Regions from separate parts of the Aerococcus viridans genome, predicted to be linked through region 1. Evidence: predicted binding sites of a transcription regulator. Region 1 holds the regulator's gene; each other region holds the start of a gene.
The links. Region 1 encodes CtsR, which represses protease genes until heat stress. Its sites were predicted from a motif close to TTGGTCAAAAAAGGTCAAANA; they were not measured.

Region 1 (5,778 bases):
AGGCCGCTATTTGTTATCATATGAAAATGATTGAAAAGGGGATAGATATGAAAGCAATTGGATTTGATTTAGACGATACCTTGTACAACCGATTAACCATCTATGAGGAAACCTACCGAGATATGCAGGCGACAGACCACCATCTAGACGTTGATTTTGAGACCTTCAATCAAGTCTACGCCGAATTCTCCGAGCAAGAATATCAAGCCTTTATGGCTGGCAAAAAGACAGAAGCTGCCTTCAAAAATGACCGGGTCATTGAGACATATGCACATTTTGGTCATGAAATTGACCAAGCAACTGCGAAAAAATTCAACCAACTGAAAAATCAATATCAAGAACAATTAAGATTAAGCGAAGACTTAGTAGCCTTGATGGAAGCGGCCTTATCTAAAGGGATGACGCTATTCGTTTTAACTAATGGGTCAACGGAAGCGCAAATAGATAAATTGACCAACCTAGGTGTCGATCAATTTATTGATAAGGATAAGTGGTACATTTCTGAAAGTATGGGTGGGTCAAAACCACAACGCAAGGTATTTGACGCCATTGCTGCTGATTTAAATGTTGCACCTCAAGAAATCTTGTTCGTCGGTGACGACTATCAAAACGACATCGAAGGGGCCATTCAAGCCGGATGGCAAGCTATCCACTACAGTACAACAGAAGTCCCAAACACTGTAGCCACCTGCACAACAGATGACTTCCTAGAAATGCGGACTTTGTTAGGGAATTTATAGAATCCAACCTGTCATGTCAGCTCTCTTGATATGAGTGAGAGATTTCGGTAGAAAATATACCTAAAGAAACAAAGTATTTTTAGTTTATTATAAAGACAAAAAACGATGTGAACGATTCGATTTTTGAGAAAGCCAGCAAAAGCCTATATTTTGTTGGCTTTTTTATTTGGCATCTAATAAAACATAACTATCATAATATGTAAGCTAATGTAACATGTTTTGTATTTTTGCGGAAATTTCATTGACAATTGATTGTATTTAGCGCATGATAAAACACATATAAAATGATGAGAAAGTAATAGGCGTTTTTTAATGATTGCATTTATGGGGTACGCCCTGATTGTTATTTTGATGTTTGTTATTATGCGTAAGAAGATGTCACTCTTCATTGGTTTGGTATTCTTGCCACTGTTATGGGCGATAATTGGACAAGTCCTTAATTTGTGGCAGATTGATATTGGTCAAGCGGCTATGGATGGCTTGGGGACCACGTCATCTACCGGGATTATGTTATTCTTCGCAATATATATGTTTACCATCATGATTGACGCAGGCCTATTCGATCCCTTGTCTAACGCGATGATTCGTTTTGCCAAAGGGGACCCCTTAAAAGTCGCCTTGGCAACTGTTGCCTTAACAGCTGCTGTTTCCTTAAACGGTGATGGGACAGCGACTATGATCATTGTCTGTACCGCTATGGTGCCAATTTACAAGAAACTAAATATGTCCTTGTTAAACCTAGCTGTTTTAACCATGACGTCGCACTCAATCGTTAACTTACTGCCGTGGGGTGGTCCAACTGCCCGTGATATCGCTGTTATGGGGGTTGAAACCAATGATGTCATGCGCGGACTAGTGCCAATGATGGTAGCTGGTTTGATTTATATGTTTATCATCGCTTGGGTTTTGGTTTACAAGAACGGAAGACGCTTGGTGTGGTCAACTTGTCTGAACAAGAAATGCAGGCCATGATGGTCATCGACGACCCAGAAACCCTTGAATTACGTCGACCTAAAAATGTCTGGATCAACTTAATTATCGTTCTTGTAGCCATTGCCTTATTGGTTGAAGGGTCTGTGCCTTCAGCGATTATCTTTATGTTAGGTACAGTGATCACCTTACTAGTCAACTATCCTAATCCTAAAAATCAAAAAGCGCGAATTGACAGCAACGCATCTGAAGCCAACCAGGTACTTATTTCCTACATAACGATGCCTTCTACTACGGCATGATGCCTATCAAGCCGGATATGTTTACGGATTTACCCCGTTACAACTAACATTTGCGTCTCTAATCGGTCAATCTTTCCACTTGTTCAGCCCACTAGTGCCTTTCTCATACGTACTACTTGGTTTAACAGGCGTGGAATGGGGCGACTGGCAGAAAAAGGTTTGGTCGTGTCACTTGGGATTTTCATTGTCTACGTGATTACTGCTGCCATCTTTGGTTTGTTACCCATTTTCCAATAATGATGAATCAATTAAAGCTATTATATTATCGACTTTAAAAGGAGTGGTTTCATGACGAATACACATACAATCGCCTTAATTCCTGGGGACGGGATTGGAAAAGAAATTACACAAGTTGTCAAACAAGTGGCAAAAGCCCTAGGCAGTCCAATTACTTGGGATGAAGTGGTCGCTGGACAAGACGCCATTGATGAAACGGGTGAACTGATTCCCAAAGCCGTTTACGACGCCATCGATACTCACAAGGTTGCCTTGAAAGGACCCATTGCAACACCAATTGGTGAGGGTTTTAGATCGGTCAACGTATCACTTAGAAAACATTATCAATTACATACAAACATCCGCCCAATCCGCGTATTAGGCCAAATTCCTGCACTTCACCGGGACGTGGATATCGTTTTATTCCGGGAGAATACAGAAGATTTATACGCGGGCGTAGAAGAGCAGATTTCACCTGACGAAGCCCATTCCATCAAAATCATTACCAGACAGGCGACAGAACGGATTGTCACAGCAGCCTTTGAGTATGCCGTGGCTAATGACCGAAAAAAGGTCGCTATCGTCACTAAAGCCAATATTATGAAACTATCAGACGGCTTATTCCTAAAAGTGGCGCGCGAAATTGCCGCTAAATATCCGCAAATTGAAGCAACGGAGGTTTTAGTCGACAACATGGCCATGCAATTGGTGATGCGTCCCCAACAGTACGATGTGGTCGTCACCGAAAACTTATACGGCGATATTTTATCTGATTTAATGGCCGGTTTGATTGGTGGTTTGGGGTTAGTGCCAGGTGCCAATTTGGGTGATGACGTGGCGATATTTGAAGCCGTTCATGGATCAGCACCAGATATTGCCGGCCAGGGTCTTGCCAACCCCACAGCCATCTTATTGGCCTTTGCCGACCTGCTTGACCATATCAGTTTACAAGCAGATGCCACTCGTTTGCGCGACGCTTTGAATTCGGTCTTGTCCGATGCAGGTAACTTTACCCGAGACTTAGGCGGTGATTTAACAACAGCAGCCTTCACCGACAAGGTTATCGCATCCTTAGCATAAGATGGCGTATCTTAAAACCGTCTAATGATTTTGATTTGAATAATGAGATAAGCACGCTTTGACTTGAGGGTGGCGTAAAGGAGTTGACCAGCAATTCCTTTGCGTTGCCTTTTTGTTATATAAATATGAGATACTTCAATTTTTTTTACAGCGTATAACGCTCCTTAATATAAGTCTTCAAATCAGGTTCTAAAAGTCAAACTCTTCCGACACACCTCCAATTACTAAGCTTTTGAATTGACTAGTTAAGGTCGGTTATCGTATGATATGGTTGAATAGTCAAAATTAGTCAAAATAAGAATCAGGCTTGAGGTGATGAATGTGAAAAATAGAAATATGTCTGATATTATTGAATCTTATTTAAAGCAAATCTTACAACAAGAAGAGCATGTTGAGATTAGTCGTAGCGAAATAGCAGACCAATTTCAATGTGTCCCATCACAAATTAATTACGTGATTAACACACGGTTTACCCCGCAAAAGGGTTATATAGTAGAAAGTAAACGTGGTGGGGGCGGATATATCCGCATTATGAAACTGGAAATGGTCGAAGAGGCTGAATTAATCGATGCCATGGTCGACCTTGTCCATCAAGAAATGAGCTTACGTGATGCAACTGCCATCATTCAAAATTTATTAGTCAACGAGATTGTTACCGAAAACGAAGCGCAAATCATGCACTCAGCAGTCGATAAGGATGCCCTAGGTAAAATTGTTAACGCTGATGAAGTCCGATCCTTAATTTTAAGATCGATGCTTGTGAAGCTGAAATATAGGTAACCAGATAGGAGGACCTTATGAACGAAATTTATACAGAGAAAGCAAAACAGGCCTTATTGTACGCTGCTGAAGAAGCCAAGCAATTTCGTCATAAAGCCATTGGAACAGAACATTTGCTGCTAGGACTTTACCGTGAGCCCGAGGGTGTTGCGCATAACGTGTTAGTTGACCACTTGCCAAGTTACGAGGCTGTGAAAGAAGAAGTTGAATTTGTCATCGGATACGGTAAGGATGAAGCCCAAGACGCCCCCGTAGATTTGAATCGCGTGGTGTACTCACCACGTTCAAGAAAAGTCTTATACATTGCAGGTGAAGAAGCACAACGCCAACAAGTCACTTTAGTCGGCACAGAGCACATTTTGCTATCTTTAATCGCTGACCAAGTACTAGCTGTTCGTATTCTGAAAAACCTGGACGTGGATATCGAAAAATTACGTAAAGACATCTACCGTTCAATTGGCCAACGTCCACCTGTGCGCAACCGAAGCAACGAGAACAACAACAAACCATCAAACCACGGTAGCAAACGCCCACAAAGTACGACGCCAACCTTAGACTCTTTAACCAGAGACCTAACGGAACAAGCACGTAACGGGCAGTTGGACCAAGTAATCGGCCGTAAGAAAGAGTTACGTCGCATCATGCAAGTCCTTAGCCGTCGAACTAAAAATAACCCTGTATTAGTAGGTGAGCCAGGTGTTGGGAAAACAGCCATCGCTGAAGCAGTTGCCATCGCAGTTGCAAACAACGATGTCGTATCAACCTTAGCCAATAAACGTGTCGTATCTCTTGATGTGGGGTCCCTTGTTGCAGGTACTAAATACCGTGGGGAATTCGAAGACCGAGTGAAAAACTTACTAGAGGAAACGGAAAAAGCTGGTAATGTCATCTTATTCATTGATGAGTTGCATAGTTTAATCGGTGCCGGTGCAGCAGAAGGGGCTATTGATGCTTCTAACCTGATGAAACCAGCCTTAGCCCGTGGTCACCTACAAGTGATTGGTGCTACAACCTTAAATGAGTACCAAAAATATATCGAAAAAGATGCTGCTTTAGAACGTCGTTTCGCCAAAGTCCTAGTTGATGAACCAAGCGAAGCGGATGCTATTGAAATTCTTAAAGGTATCCGAAAAGATTATGAAAAATTCCATCGAGTGACGATTAAAGATGAGGCTATTGAAGCTGCTGTTCGTCTAGGTAACCGTTATATTGCTGATCGTTTCTTACCAGATAAAGCAATTGATATTATGGATGAAGCTGCAGCTACAGCGCGTTTAGACAATAGTGATAAAGATACTACCCAACAAACCCTTGTAGGTATTCGTAAGCAATTAACTGATTTAGAAGAATTGAAGAAACACTATGTAAATACCCAAGAATTTGAAAAAGCTGCTGGTGTTCACCAACAGCAACAACGTTTAAGTCAAGAATTATTCGACCTACAAAACAACCCACAAGTTGTTCAAGATGAGCCGTTTGATATTGAAATTGACAGCCAAAACGTAGCGGACATTGTGGCTATGTGGACAGGTGTGCCAATGCAACAATTAACCCAAAGTGAAAACCAACAGTTAATCAAACTAGAAGACCACTTACACAAACGTGTTAAAGGTCAAGATGAAGCCGTTAAGAGCGTGTCTCGTGCCATACGTCGTGCACGTTCAGGGATTAAGGATCCAAACCGTCCAATCGGTTCATTCATGTTCCTTGGCCCAACAGGTGTTGGTAAA
Region 2 (5,778 bases), 1.1 Mb from region 1:
TGCGACCACAGTAAAGTGTCTGTCAGCAGAAGGTGCTAATTGAACATGTTCACTCACCTCTAGCATAGTTGAACCACCAGTAACAGCAATCGTATGATTCCCCGCTGGTAAATTCGTGTCTAAGTATTTTGAAACTTGTAGACCCATTTCAAACAAAATATGTTGATCCTGGTCGATATCTCCTGAAACAATTCGAGCATCTGCTATGTTGAGCACATCAGCCAAATGTTTTTCTTGCAGGTGAATTTTATTTGTATCACGCCACAAGTCTTGACCTGTAGCAATTGCTCGTTCCCCTTTTGGCGTAATAGTCATACCCGTGGGGGAAGAATCAATGAGACCTTGTTGTTTCAAAACATCTGTAATTGTACGTAGCGGTCGTTCGGTAATTGCTAACTTTTCAGCTAGTCCCTTCCGACCAATCGGACCATCTTTGAAAATTCGCTGTAATACGCTAATTCTCTCAAAATAGATCTTCTGAACTTCAGGCACTACTTCAGTAATACTTTTAAATAATTCGTCCATAGTCCCCACTTTCCTAGTACAAAAACGTTGAGTGTAAAAACAGTTGGACTTTTATTGTCCAGTGTGTCTTTTTTTGACCACCCTTCGGTAAAAAAATTTGATTCCTTCGAATCTTATCTCTTTACATGAGTAATCATACCAATAAATTTATCCGCTTGCAAGCTTTTAGAGCCACTTTTCTCCTATACGGCTATGAAAAGTATTACGCCTTACAAAGAATATTTATTTAAGAGTTTATTCCACGGTCTATACAGAACCCTTTAAATAAAAAGAAGTAGGTTTTACCCTACTTCTTTTTATTTAAAATGCATTCATTATTTTTCTAATTCATCATTTTTAGTCATAATTTGATCTAATAAACCATATTCTAACGCTTCTTCTGCTGTTAACCAGTTATCACGGTCTGTATCGCGTTCAATCACTTCTACAGGTTGGCCGGTCATTTCAGAGTATAGACGGTTCATTTTTTCTTTTGTTTTCAAGATGTGGCGAGCAGCGATTTCAATTTCAGTAGCTTGTCCTTGAGCGCCACCTAATGGTTGGTGAATTAAGATTTCAGCATTTGGTAAGGCAAAACGTTTACCTTTAGTACCTGCGGCTGCAATAAACGAGCCCATTGATGCTGCCATACCCATTACAATTGTTTGTACATCTGCATGTACAAATTGCATTGTATCGTAGATGGCCATACCAGAAGTGATAGAGCCACCTGGTGAATTGATGTATAGGTAGATATCCTTGTCTGGGTCTTGAGCATCTAAGAATAACAATTGGGCGATAATTGAGTTAGCTAAATCATCATTAAATTCCCCGCTCAGCATAATAATACGGTCTTTTAATAAACGAGAGTAGATATCGTAAGCACGTTCACCGCGAGAAGATTGTTCAATAACTGTTGGTACTAAGTTCATTTAATTGTCCTCCTTTTAAACTTGTATATGACTATTATACCTTTATGGTCAAAATTGGTCAACAAATATAACTTTTTTGACTTGCCCTATTATTTTAGCATAGTAGGTTTATTTTGCCCAATAGCTGGCCTTCATCGTCTTAAAAATATGACAATTTCTCCTGTTAATACCTAATACACCATCACTTCTTAATAACAATTGACACTAGCAGATTCCTATAAACGCTTGAATTTGACTAAAAACTAGGCTATAATAATGCTGTTATTGTTTTTTTTGCAATATATACAAAATTTTGCGCCCGTAGTGTAATGGATATCACATAAGATTCCGGTTCTTATAATGGGGGTTCGATTCCCTCCGGGCGTATTCAGATAAAAAATTATTAAGTTGTTGCTATTTATGAGTGACAGCTTTTTTTACGCTTACCCTAGAAAATGCTTTAATTTTTTTTCAAGTGCTCATGTTATTGCAACTTCACATTGCATATATAAATCCTTTGAAAGTTCATAAAAATGTTTTATATTGAGAAAAAGAAGATTACTTCGTCAGTTAAGTGGAGGAATTAACCATGTCAGTTACAACAACTGTATTAACTTTTTTTAGTTGCCTTAGAATTTTTTTATATCATGTATCTACAAACTATTTCTACTTCATCTGCCCAAACAAGTAGAATATTCAAAATAGGAAGAGATGAGTTGAAAAGAAAATCATTGAATACCTTATTAAAAAATATGGGCATATATAATGGTCTCATTGGTCTAGGTCTATTCTATGCATTATTTTTCAGTAGCGCTTCTATTGAAATTGTTCGTATGATATTTGTCTACATTATCTTAGTGGCCACATATGGTAGCTTCACTAGTAGTAAAAAAATAATATTGACACAAGGTGGACTATCTATTTTGGGCTTATTATCGACCTTTCTATAATTGAATGCACAGCGTAATGTCTGGTTGTCAAGGACAGTATAAAATTGTAGGTTTATGACAGAATAAAAATGTAGGTTTTTGACAGTCTAATTTAGAAGTCCATTTATATTTTCCCTTTCATACGATATGATTTTCCAGTAATCTTGAAGACTTTAACATGGTGAACCAGACGATCAAGAATGGCGGCGGCTATTTCAGAATTCTGAAATAGCTCCCCCCATCGAGATAAGATAATATTTGTCGTAATCATTGTTGATTTTTTTTCGTAACGCATCGTTAATAGTTGAAAGAAGAGGTTAGCTTCAACTTTTTGAATTGGTAAATAACCTATTTCATCAATGATCAAAAGATCATATTTGGCATATCGTTTCAGAACACGATCGACGGTCCCTTTTTCAAAGGCAGAACGAAGACGTAAAAGTAATTCATGACAACTGATAAACAGCGTACGGTAGCCTTGATGACATGCTTCAATGCCTAATGCAATGACAAGGTGTGTTTTCCCTACACCAGGGTTTCCAATGAAAACTAAGTTTTCTTTTTTCTCCATAAAAGCCATATGTTTCAAGTCTAGAATCTCTTTTTTGTTAACGCTTGGTTGAAAGTTGAAATCAAATTCTTCAAGTGATGTCCGTTTGGGAAAGTGTGCGCGCTGGATGACACGTTCCACAGTCTGATTCGTTTGAAAGTCTAATTCTTGATTAGTTAATTCTAGAAGAGCTTCTGTTACAGAAAGCTCATCTCGATTGGCAATTTCAATATAGTTTGGCACATATTCTCTCATATGTTTTAAATTCAAGGCCTCTAGATTATTTAATAGCTTTTGATAGTTACTGCTCATTCGAAGGCACCTCCAGTAAATCATATTGCTTTAAACTTCGTTTAATATGTTCTTGGATGTCATCTTCTTCTTTGTGGCTCATGACATCTGATTTAAGTATCTGAACCAAATCTTCTTGGTTATAGTTCAATCTTTTTGTGGTAAGTGGGTGCGAACGAATCTGTTCTCCGTTATAATAAATGTGCACGTACTCTTCGTTTTCGGAAAGATCCAAGTCAACTTCTTTTCCGATATAACGAGGGTCTACAGAGTACCTACATTTGCGGAAAATGACCATTGCTTCCTTTGTGACTTTACGGCGAATAGAGTCTTCAAAATAAGGATTTAACAAGTCATCTTTTAGCTTATGGAGGTGCTCTTTTTCATTAATTTTCCAAAGTATATCAGGAATCTCGTCCGTTGCTTGAGACACTTCCGAATTTAATTCATCACAAAGTTCGTCAACGATTCGAATGAGGTCTGTCGAATCATAAAATTCATGATTGTAAACCCGTAACCGGTCCATTGTTCTGGCGAGAGCTTCTACGCTGCCTTTTGTTTGGGGGCGAAAAGGACGACAGACCATTGTTCTGAACCCTGCATCTTTACTAAAAGAATAGAAGCGATCGTTTAAATGAACCTGAGAGAATTGAGTTCGTGACCGGTCGACGACAGTTTTCATATTATCGAACCATATTTCTTCTGGAACACCACCGGTGTTATAAAAGGCATCATTCATGCACTCAAACAATGTATCTTGTTTACGATCAAAGGTAAGCGTAATAAATTTCTTCTTTGAGTAGGGCAATATATAACCTGAATAATTCATACTTTGACTTCAAACCGTCTGAAACTGCCTAACGGCAGTCTTCATTTACTTTTTCATTTTCACCTGTTAAGTGATGCAAAAAGAACCCCATTCTGATATGGTAAAGGTGTCGAAACCAACCAAAAGAAAGGAGTTCTTCTCATGACTAGCTTACACAAAAACCAGGTAAAATTCAATTCAAATTTGACTATTTCACATACAGGTGGTCGCTTATCGAGTGATTCGGGTTTGGTCTTAGTTAAAGAGGTGATGAATACCTTCGACTTTTCACACGTAGCTAAACAGTGGCTCCATATTAAAGACAAACGTGTTTACTTCACACATGATAACTTAGCGATATTAGAACAACTCATTATGCAGTTAATTGCTGGGTACTCGGCAGACTCATCAGCTAATCTATTAAGACAGGATCCAGTCTTTCAAGCTGTACTCGGTAAAAAAGAGTTGGCCTCACAATCGTCAATCTCTCGGTTTTTAGATCGTTTCACCGAGGAGAACATGGATCAACTCCAAGCATTAAATCAGTCGCTGATTGATAAAGCGCGTTTGATTCGCAATGACACCGAGTTAATCATTGATGTCGATTCCACACATTCGGATACCTTTGGACGCCAAGAACAAACAGATTATAATGCCCATTATCAAACCTACGGCTATCACCCATTAGTTGCATTTGACGGATTGACCGGAGATTTCCTAAAAGCTGAACTGCGTTCAGGCAATCAGTACACGTCTAAAGGGGTAAAAGCCTTTATCGACCCGCTGTTACACCACTACAAGAGCACGTTACCTCATACCGAGATATTGGTTCGGGGTGACAGCGGCTTCGCCACACCAGAGGTGTATGAATCTTGTGAAGCAACTGAAAGCCAGTACGTTATCCGATTAAAGAGCAATCGGAGGTTAAGTCAGTTAGCTGAACACTCTGTTCTTTATGGGGATAATAAAAAATGGGAAGACCGAGAAATACAGTATTTTTCACTCCCTTATCAAGCACAATCCTGGTCAAAACCCCGTCGCGTTTGTATTCGATCAATCCGTGAAGCAGGAGAGCTTCTTTTTCACCACGCATTCATTGTGACGAATCTATCCGATAATGTCTCGCCTGAAGTCATATTCTCTCTTTACGGCAAGCGTGGAACAATGGAAAATTTCATCAAAGAAGCGAAATCAGGCTTTTATTTTGACAAAACAGATAGTCCGCGTTTCCTGGAAAATCATGTCAGAATGATGATCAGTGTCCTGGCTTACAACCTCGTCAATTTTTTAAAGACCATTGGATTTGAACAAGTCAATCGGGGGATGACGATTCATTCTATACGATTGACATTGCTTAAAGTTGCCGGAAAACTCGTTAAAACAGGTAGACAAGTCTATCTCAAACTGTCGAGTTATCATGTGTATCAAACTGAATTTTATAAGGTTTTTGAACGCCTACGGCGATCTAGGCAATGGATTTAGGCTAGTTATCGTAAAAATTTTTAACCTATTTTTCCAAGGGGTCAGTCTGCCCTTAAATAGACAAATAATTTTTATTACAGCCTTCTTCCGTATATATCCTGTTCGAAAACACATTATTTTGGAAGAATGTATCTGCCTAATTTAAATATAGGCACTTTGTTCAAAAAAATAGCTTAAATTTAGAGCTATGAATTATTCAGGATATAAAGGAAAATATTAAAGCGGAAGACTTCTCCCTGACTGCTTATCAGTCGCATTTCTTCTTTCCAATCGATTTGTGCTGAAAGACCAGGCGTATATTCG
Region 3 (5,778 bases), 650 kb from region 1:
ACCTGCAATGATGGCACGTGCTACTGGTGTTTCCACTTGGTTGGTGATGAAACGACGCAATGGTCGTGCACCAAATTGTGGATCATAAGCAGTGTCACCAATCCAGCTCACCAATTCATCACTAAATGTTACAGCAATTTCTTGGCTAGCTAAGCGGTCACTTAATTGTGCTAACATCTTGCGTACGATACCGTCCATATCATTGTGTGATAATGGTCTGAATAAAATAGTGTCATCGATACGGTTTAAGAATTCAGGTCTAAAGTGCATTTTTAAAGCACTTTGAACAGCTTCTCTTGCTTCATCATCGATTTCGCCATTCTCATCAGTACCGTCTAACAAGGCATCTGATCCTAAGTTACTTGTCATAATGATGATGGTATTTTTAAAGTCTACAATCCGACCTTGTGAGTCAGTTAGACGACCGTCATCTAAGATTTGTAACAGGATATTGAAGACATCTGGATGGGCTTTTTCAACCTCATCTAGTAAGACCACTGTATATGGATTACGACGTACAGCTTCGGTTAATTGGCCACCTTCTTCGTAACCAACATAACCAGGCGCTGCCCCGATTAAACGAGTCACATTGATTTTATCCATGTATTCACTCATATCAAGACGGACCATGTTGTTTTCTGAATCAAACATGGCTTCAGCTAAGGCTTTAGCCAGCTCAGTTTTACCAACACCAGTCGGTCCTAAGAATAAGAATGAACCTAACGGACGGTTTGGATCTTGAACACCGGCACGTGAACGTAATACCGCATTTGTCACGCTATCAACTGCTTCATCTTGACCTACCACACGTGTATGTAAGGTGTCATCTAAGTGAAGTAATTTTTCACGTTCCCCTTCGACTAATTTATTCACAGGGATCCCAGTCACTCTTGAAACCACTGCGGCGATAGAGTCTTCAGTTACAGATTCTTCTACCAAACGGTCAGCACTCTTGTCTGCATGCTCGTGGTAGGCTTTTTCCATATCTGCTAATTCTTGTTCCAAGGTTGGAATAATCGCATGTTTTAATCTGGCTGCTTCTTCAAGATTGTATTCATTTTCCGCTTGCTCCAAAGCATGTTTGGCATTTTCAATTTCTTGACGTTTAGCGTTGATATCAGACATACCGCCTTTTTCAACTTGCCATTGCATGGTTAATTGGTTAGTTCTTTCACGGACCTCGGCTAACTCTTCTTGAAGGTCAGCTAACCGGCGTTTACTTGCCTCATCTTTTTCTTCTAGTAAGGCTTTTTCCTCAATTTCTAGTTGAATTAAACGACGACGTTCTTGGTCTAACTCTGTTGGCAATGAGTTCATTTGCACGCGGATTTCAGCACTAGCTTCATCCACCAAATCAAGGGCCTTATCCGGTAAGTACCGGTCAGTGATGTAACGGTCTGACAATTCAGCTGCCGCTACTAAAGCTTGGTCATGTATCGTTACTTCATGGTGCAATTCATACCGTTCTTTCAAACCACGTAAGATTGAAATAGTATCTTCAACACTTGGTTCTTTGACTAAGACACGTTGGAAACGACGTTCCAAAGCCTTGTCTTTTTCCATGTATTGACGATATTCATCTAAGGTTGTGGCACCAATGCAGTGCAATTCGCCACGAGCCAACATCGGTTTAAGTAAGTTTCCAGCGTCCATTGACCCTTCAGTCTTACCGGCACCTACAATGTTGTGGATTTCATCGATAAATAAGATAATCCGGCCGTCTGCCTTTTTCACTTCATTTAAGACTGCTTTCAACCGTTCTTCAAATTCACCCCGGTATTTAGCCCCTGAAATCAAGGCACCCATATCTAACGAGAAGACTGTTTTGTCTTTTAAGTTGTCAGGGACATCTTTTTTTACAATACGTTGGGCTAAACCTTCAACGATAGCGGTTTTACCTACACCAGGTTCACCAATTAGGACCGGGTTATTTTTAGATTTACGAGACAAGATACGGACCACATCACGAATTTCTTCATCACGTCCGATGATAGGATCCATTTTACCTGCTTTAACTTGTTCGACTAAGTCGACGCCATATTTCTCTAAAGCTTCGTAATTTTCTTCTGCTTGTTTACTTGTCACACGATCACCCTGTCTCAAATCTTCAATTTTTTCTTCTACTGCTTTGGCGGTAATTTGATGTTTTTTAAACCATTTTGCAAGGTCTGTATAAGCGACATCATTCAGTGCCGCTAGCACCATTTCGGTGGCTAAGAATTCGTCACCTTGTTTTTCTGCACGCGCTTGGGCTTTTTGAATCAATTCACCCAAACCACGTGATAGCCCTTGGCCATATTGTACATTTGTACCTTGGACCACTGGTACCGCATCTAATTCACGGTTTAATTCTTCTGTAAGTTCTGCCATTGGCACATTTAAATCTTCATAAAAGTCATAAGCAAAGTTTCCAGGTTGCACTAACGCTGTAAACATATGGGGAATACCAATTTCTTGATGTTTACGTGTCATAGCAATTTGTTGGGCATTTGCGATTGCCTCTTGTAAGGTTGTAGTCATTTCCATGTTTGCCATTTCACATCTCTCCTTTTCACTTTATGTATATAGTATAGCAAATTGGTCAGGATAGGTCAAACATTTATTAGTGATATTTTTGACTTTTTTAACCATCAGAATCCTTGATATATCAGTATTATATTAAAACTTAACTATAAACATCAAACTAAAGGTCAATATGTGACCACTTACTTTCTTTGACCAATTCAATATGGCGCACATCATCCCACAAAATCTTCTGACTACCGATTAAAAAATAGAAATAATTACTCTCCCCATTAAACCAACCAAAGATACGATCAAGGTAGCGGCCTAAATGATCTTTCAAAGACAATTGAATAGAAACAGGATAGTGGTTTAACCAAGCTTCCTGCAAGACTTGGTCAACCTCTTCCCTCGTCATCTCTGGCAGTGGAATAGATGCCTTAGCTGCATCTTTATGGTTGGTTTGAATGCCTTTGACCAATTCATCCATGGCATAAGCAGTAGCCCACTTCATACCAAAGGTCCGGTCTTCGTATTCGTTATAAGGCGTGAAGTGTTTACGGGTCCTTGGGTGTCGTTGCTTTTTCAACCAAGACAGTTGGGCCCGTCTTCTAGCGTTCGGGAGTTCCCAAGGTTCAAGCCGCTTAGCCATGCGCCTCACCTTCGATACCCGCCATACCACCAGCATGTCCGCCGACCAAACTAGACCGGTCAATTGCCCGACCGCCAGCTTTAAGAGACGAGGCATAGACCAAACTCTTAAAACCGTATTTCTTACGGATGGTATCTACAATCACATCTGTTTTCATGTCCGCTACTTGATTATTTTCACTTTCAAATAAATTTAATTGAATTGCTTGATGGTAAACAAGGTTGCCACTGTATAAAGAAATATGCCGGATGACTTGGTTTTCATAAAGTAAGGACAGCAGGTACAAGGCCACTTCAGCAATCACCTTACTTTGATTGGTCGGTGTTACCTTGACTTGCTTATGAATACCCCTTTTACCACTTGTATCAAAGTAGCCCATAGAATAGCCTAAGCCAAGACCGACGACTTGGGTTTGCGCGCCAGCTCGTCTTAAACGGGTACCAATTTGGTCAGCCATTTCCTTGACGACGACAGCAATTTCATCCTTATCGGTGTAGTCTCTTGGTAGCACTTGACTGTTGCCAATGGACTTGTCCTTTGTGGTATAAGGGGTGCCGAGAAAAGACCGGTCCACGCCCCACGAATGGGCATAAAGTTGGGCACCCATGACCCCTAATTTATCTTTTAATACGTAATAAGAAGAATGGGCGAGGTCATAGACATTATTAATACCCATCCCCTTTAGCCGGCGGGCCATTCGGTGGCCAATACCGCAGACTTCTGTTAAATCAGCAATCTGCCATAGGGTATCCGGCACATCCTCATACCGCCATTCAGCAATCATATCGCCCTCCTTTTTCGCGCCAATATCTAAGGCCACTTTGGCTAGAAACGGGTTATCGCCAATGCCAATCGTGGTATAAATGCCGGTCTGGTCATAGACATCCTTTTGTATTTTCTGAGCCATTTCGTATGCATTATTCACCTTAAATAGGCGAAATGAATCCGTCACATCTAGGAAACTCTCATCTATTGAAAATACGTGATGGTTGGCTTCGTCCACGTAGCTTTTATAGATCCGATTAATCTCTTGATTCTTCTCCATATAAAACCGCATACGCGGTTGAGCGATCACCAAATCTTCTGGATAGGGATAAGGTAAATCACGGGCCCGGGTCACGTTGGAAATATTAAAGGCTTTCTTAGCGGCGGGTGAGCTAGCCAAAATAAGGCCCGAGCCCCTACTCTGACCACCTTTTTCATCATGATAGGACATGACCACTAATTTTGTTGTTAGTGGGTCTAAATCACGCGCTACTGCCTCCACCGAAGCATAAAATGACTTACAATCGATACACAAAATATCGCGACTGGGTTCCTTTGAATAGTCAAACGTTACATTATTTGCAAACATCCTCAGTCCTCCTTAGTTTAGATATTTAATCTTTTATTCCAAAAAAATCGAACGTGTGTTCCTGTCAATAATAGAACGTACGTTCGGTAAATACAAGTGATTTCAAAGGAAATGTTGAAACAAAAATAAAAAGACCACGATCCGTACGGTCGCAGCCTCCTCAGTTAACTATTTAAATACAATTTTAGTCTTCCTTTTTTATCTTCTTCGTCTTACTCTTCTTCGCGCTCAACTACTAAGTCAATCGCCATTACCACACCTAAAATAATCGGCACCACGTCAGCCGGCACATGGTCTTCGATATCAATCACAAAAGTATCGCGAATTGAAATCAACTTACGGTCGATACGGGCAATTTGGTCGCCATTTTCATCCGTAATACGGAAATCAAAATCAAGAATATTCCCCTTCACATTCCAATCCAATGACGTGACCTTGTAGTTATCTCTAAATAAGGAAACCTTCTTGCGGATTTCAGCTACCTTGTCATTATTTTCATCATACACATCGACCGTTGGCATCAAATCAATCATTTGCTCTTTCACTTGCGCCACTTCTTTATCCTGAGCTAGGTCAATAATGCGAAATTGTTGGCCAATTGACAGCCATTTATTCTTGATTTTATAAACAGGATCGCCATCTTCATTCTTCAAATTAAAGTCGCGTTTCAACGATAGTAATTGGTTTTTCATATATAATTTCACTATCTTATCACCCTTTCTACTGTTAACTCATCGATCACTATACCCTTATACTAAGAAAAATTCACATGATATCACTCATACTTTAGTCCGAAATCTAAGGTATAATTAGAAAGAGAATCCATCATCGTAAAGGAGTTATTATGTATTTAACCATTTTCGCTATCTTGCTCGTTGTCGCCGGTTTCGTTAACGGGTTTATCTTTTTATTTAAATATCCCAAAGAATTTCAATCGACAAAAATCGTCCATGGTTTCTTAACCCTATCCTTACTTCTTATCGGCCTATATTTATTGATAAAAAATGTATAAACCAAAAATGCCAACAATTGCAATTTACACAACGGCTGGCATTTTCGGTTATAAGTCTTAACTTTTGAATACGAGATAACAAAAAAGAAAGCTTTTACTGATATGAAACCCTACCGTTAAACTGAACAAATAAAAAAGAGAGTTACGCTACCCACAAAAGATGATCCCGATAAGCTGTCGGGGTCATCTCCATTTAGGATTTCTTTTACTTCTGCGACAGTCTTATCAACGTCATACTCGTAACGTTGTTCCAGTATT

Region 2: a site for CtsR is predicted at 1,481-1,501, ahead of clpP (ATP-dependent Clp endopeptidase proteolytic subunit ClpP). Genes of this name have one in related genera too.
Region 3: a site for CtsR is predicted at 2,578-2,598, ahead of clpB (ATP-dependent chaperone ClpB). Genes of this name have one in related genera too.

Annotation. Positions count from the first base shown of each region.
Region 1 covers NZ_CP014164.1:2,070,399-2,076,176, reverse strand. Annotated here, with positions in the region: gene AWM76_RS09690 (HAD family hydrolase) at 48-740, shown strand; gene AWM76_RS11170 (SLC13 family permease) at 1,053-1,712, shown strand; gene AWM76_RS11165 (hypothetical protein) at 1,685-1,972, shown strand; gene AWM76_RS09675 (isocitrate/isopropylmalate dehydrogenase family protein) at 2,261-3,268, shown strand; gene AWM76_RS09670 (CtsR family transcriptional regulator) at 3,590-4,048, shown strand; gene AWM76_RS09665 (ATP-dependent Clp protease ATP-binding subunit) at 4,066-5,778, shown strand, end outside.
Region 2 covers NZ_CP014164.1:981,599-987,376, reverse strand. Annotated here, with positions in the region: gene AWM76_RS04750 (sugar-binding transcriptional regulator) at 1-525, opposite strand, end outside; gene clpP (ATP-dependent Clp endopeptidase proteolytic subunit ClpP) at 840-1,436, opposite strand; tRNA gene AWM76_RS04740 (tRNA-Arg) at 1,731-1,802, shown strand; partial or broken gene AWM76_RS04735 (DUF1304 domain-containing protein) at 2,005-2,365, shown strand; gene istB (IS21-like element helper ATPase IstB) at 2,469-3,206, opposite strand; gene AWM76_RS04725 (Mu transposase domain-containing protein) at 3,196-4,014, opposite strand; gene AWM76_RS04720 (IS1380 family transposase) at 4,156-5,475, shown strand; gene AWM76_RS04715 (transposase) at 5,661-5,778, opposite strand, start outside.
Region 3 covers NZ_CP014164.1:1,417,199-1,422,976, forward strand. Annotated here, with positions in the region: gene clpB (ATP-dependent chaperone ClpB) at 1-2,535, opposite strand, end outside; gene AWM76_RS06775 (hypothetical protein) at 2,684-3,154, opposite strand; gene AWM76_RS06780 (Y-family DNA polymerase) at 3,147-4,508, opposite strand; gene AWM76_RS06785 (LURP-one-related/scramblase family protein) at 4,721-5,212, opposite strand.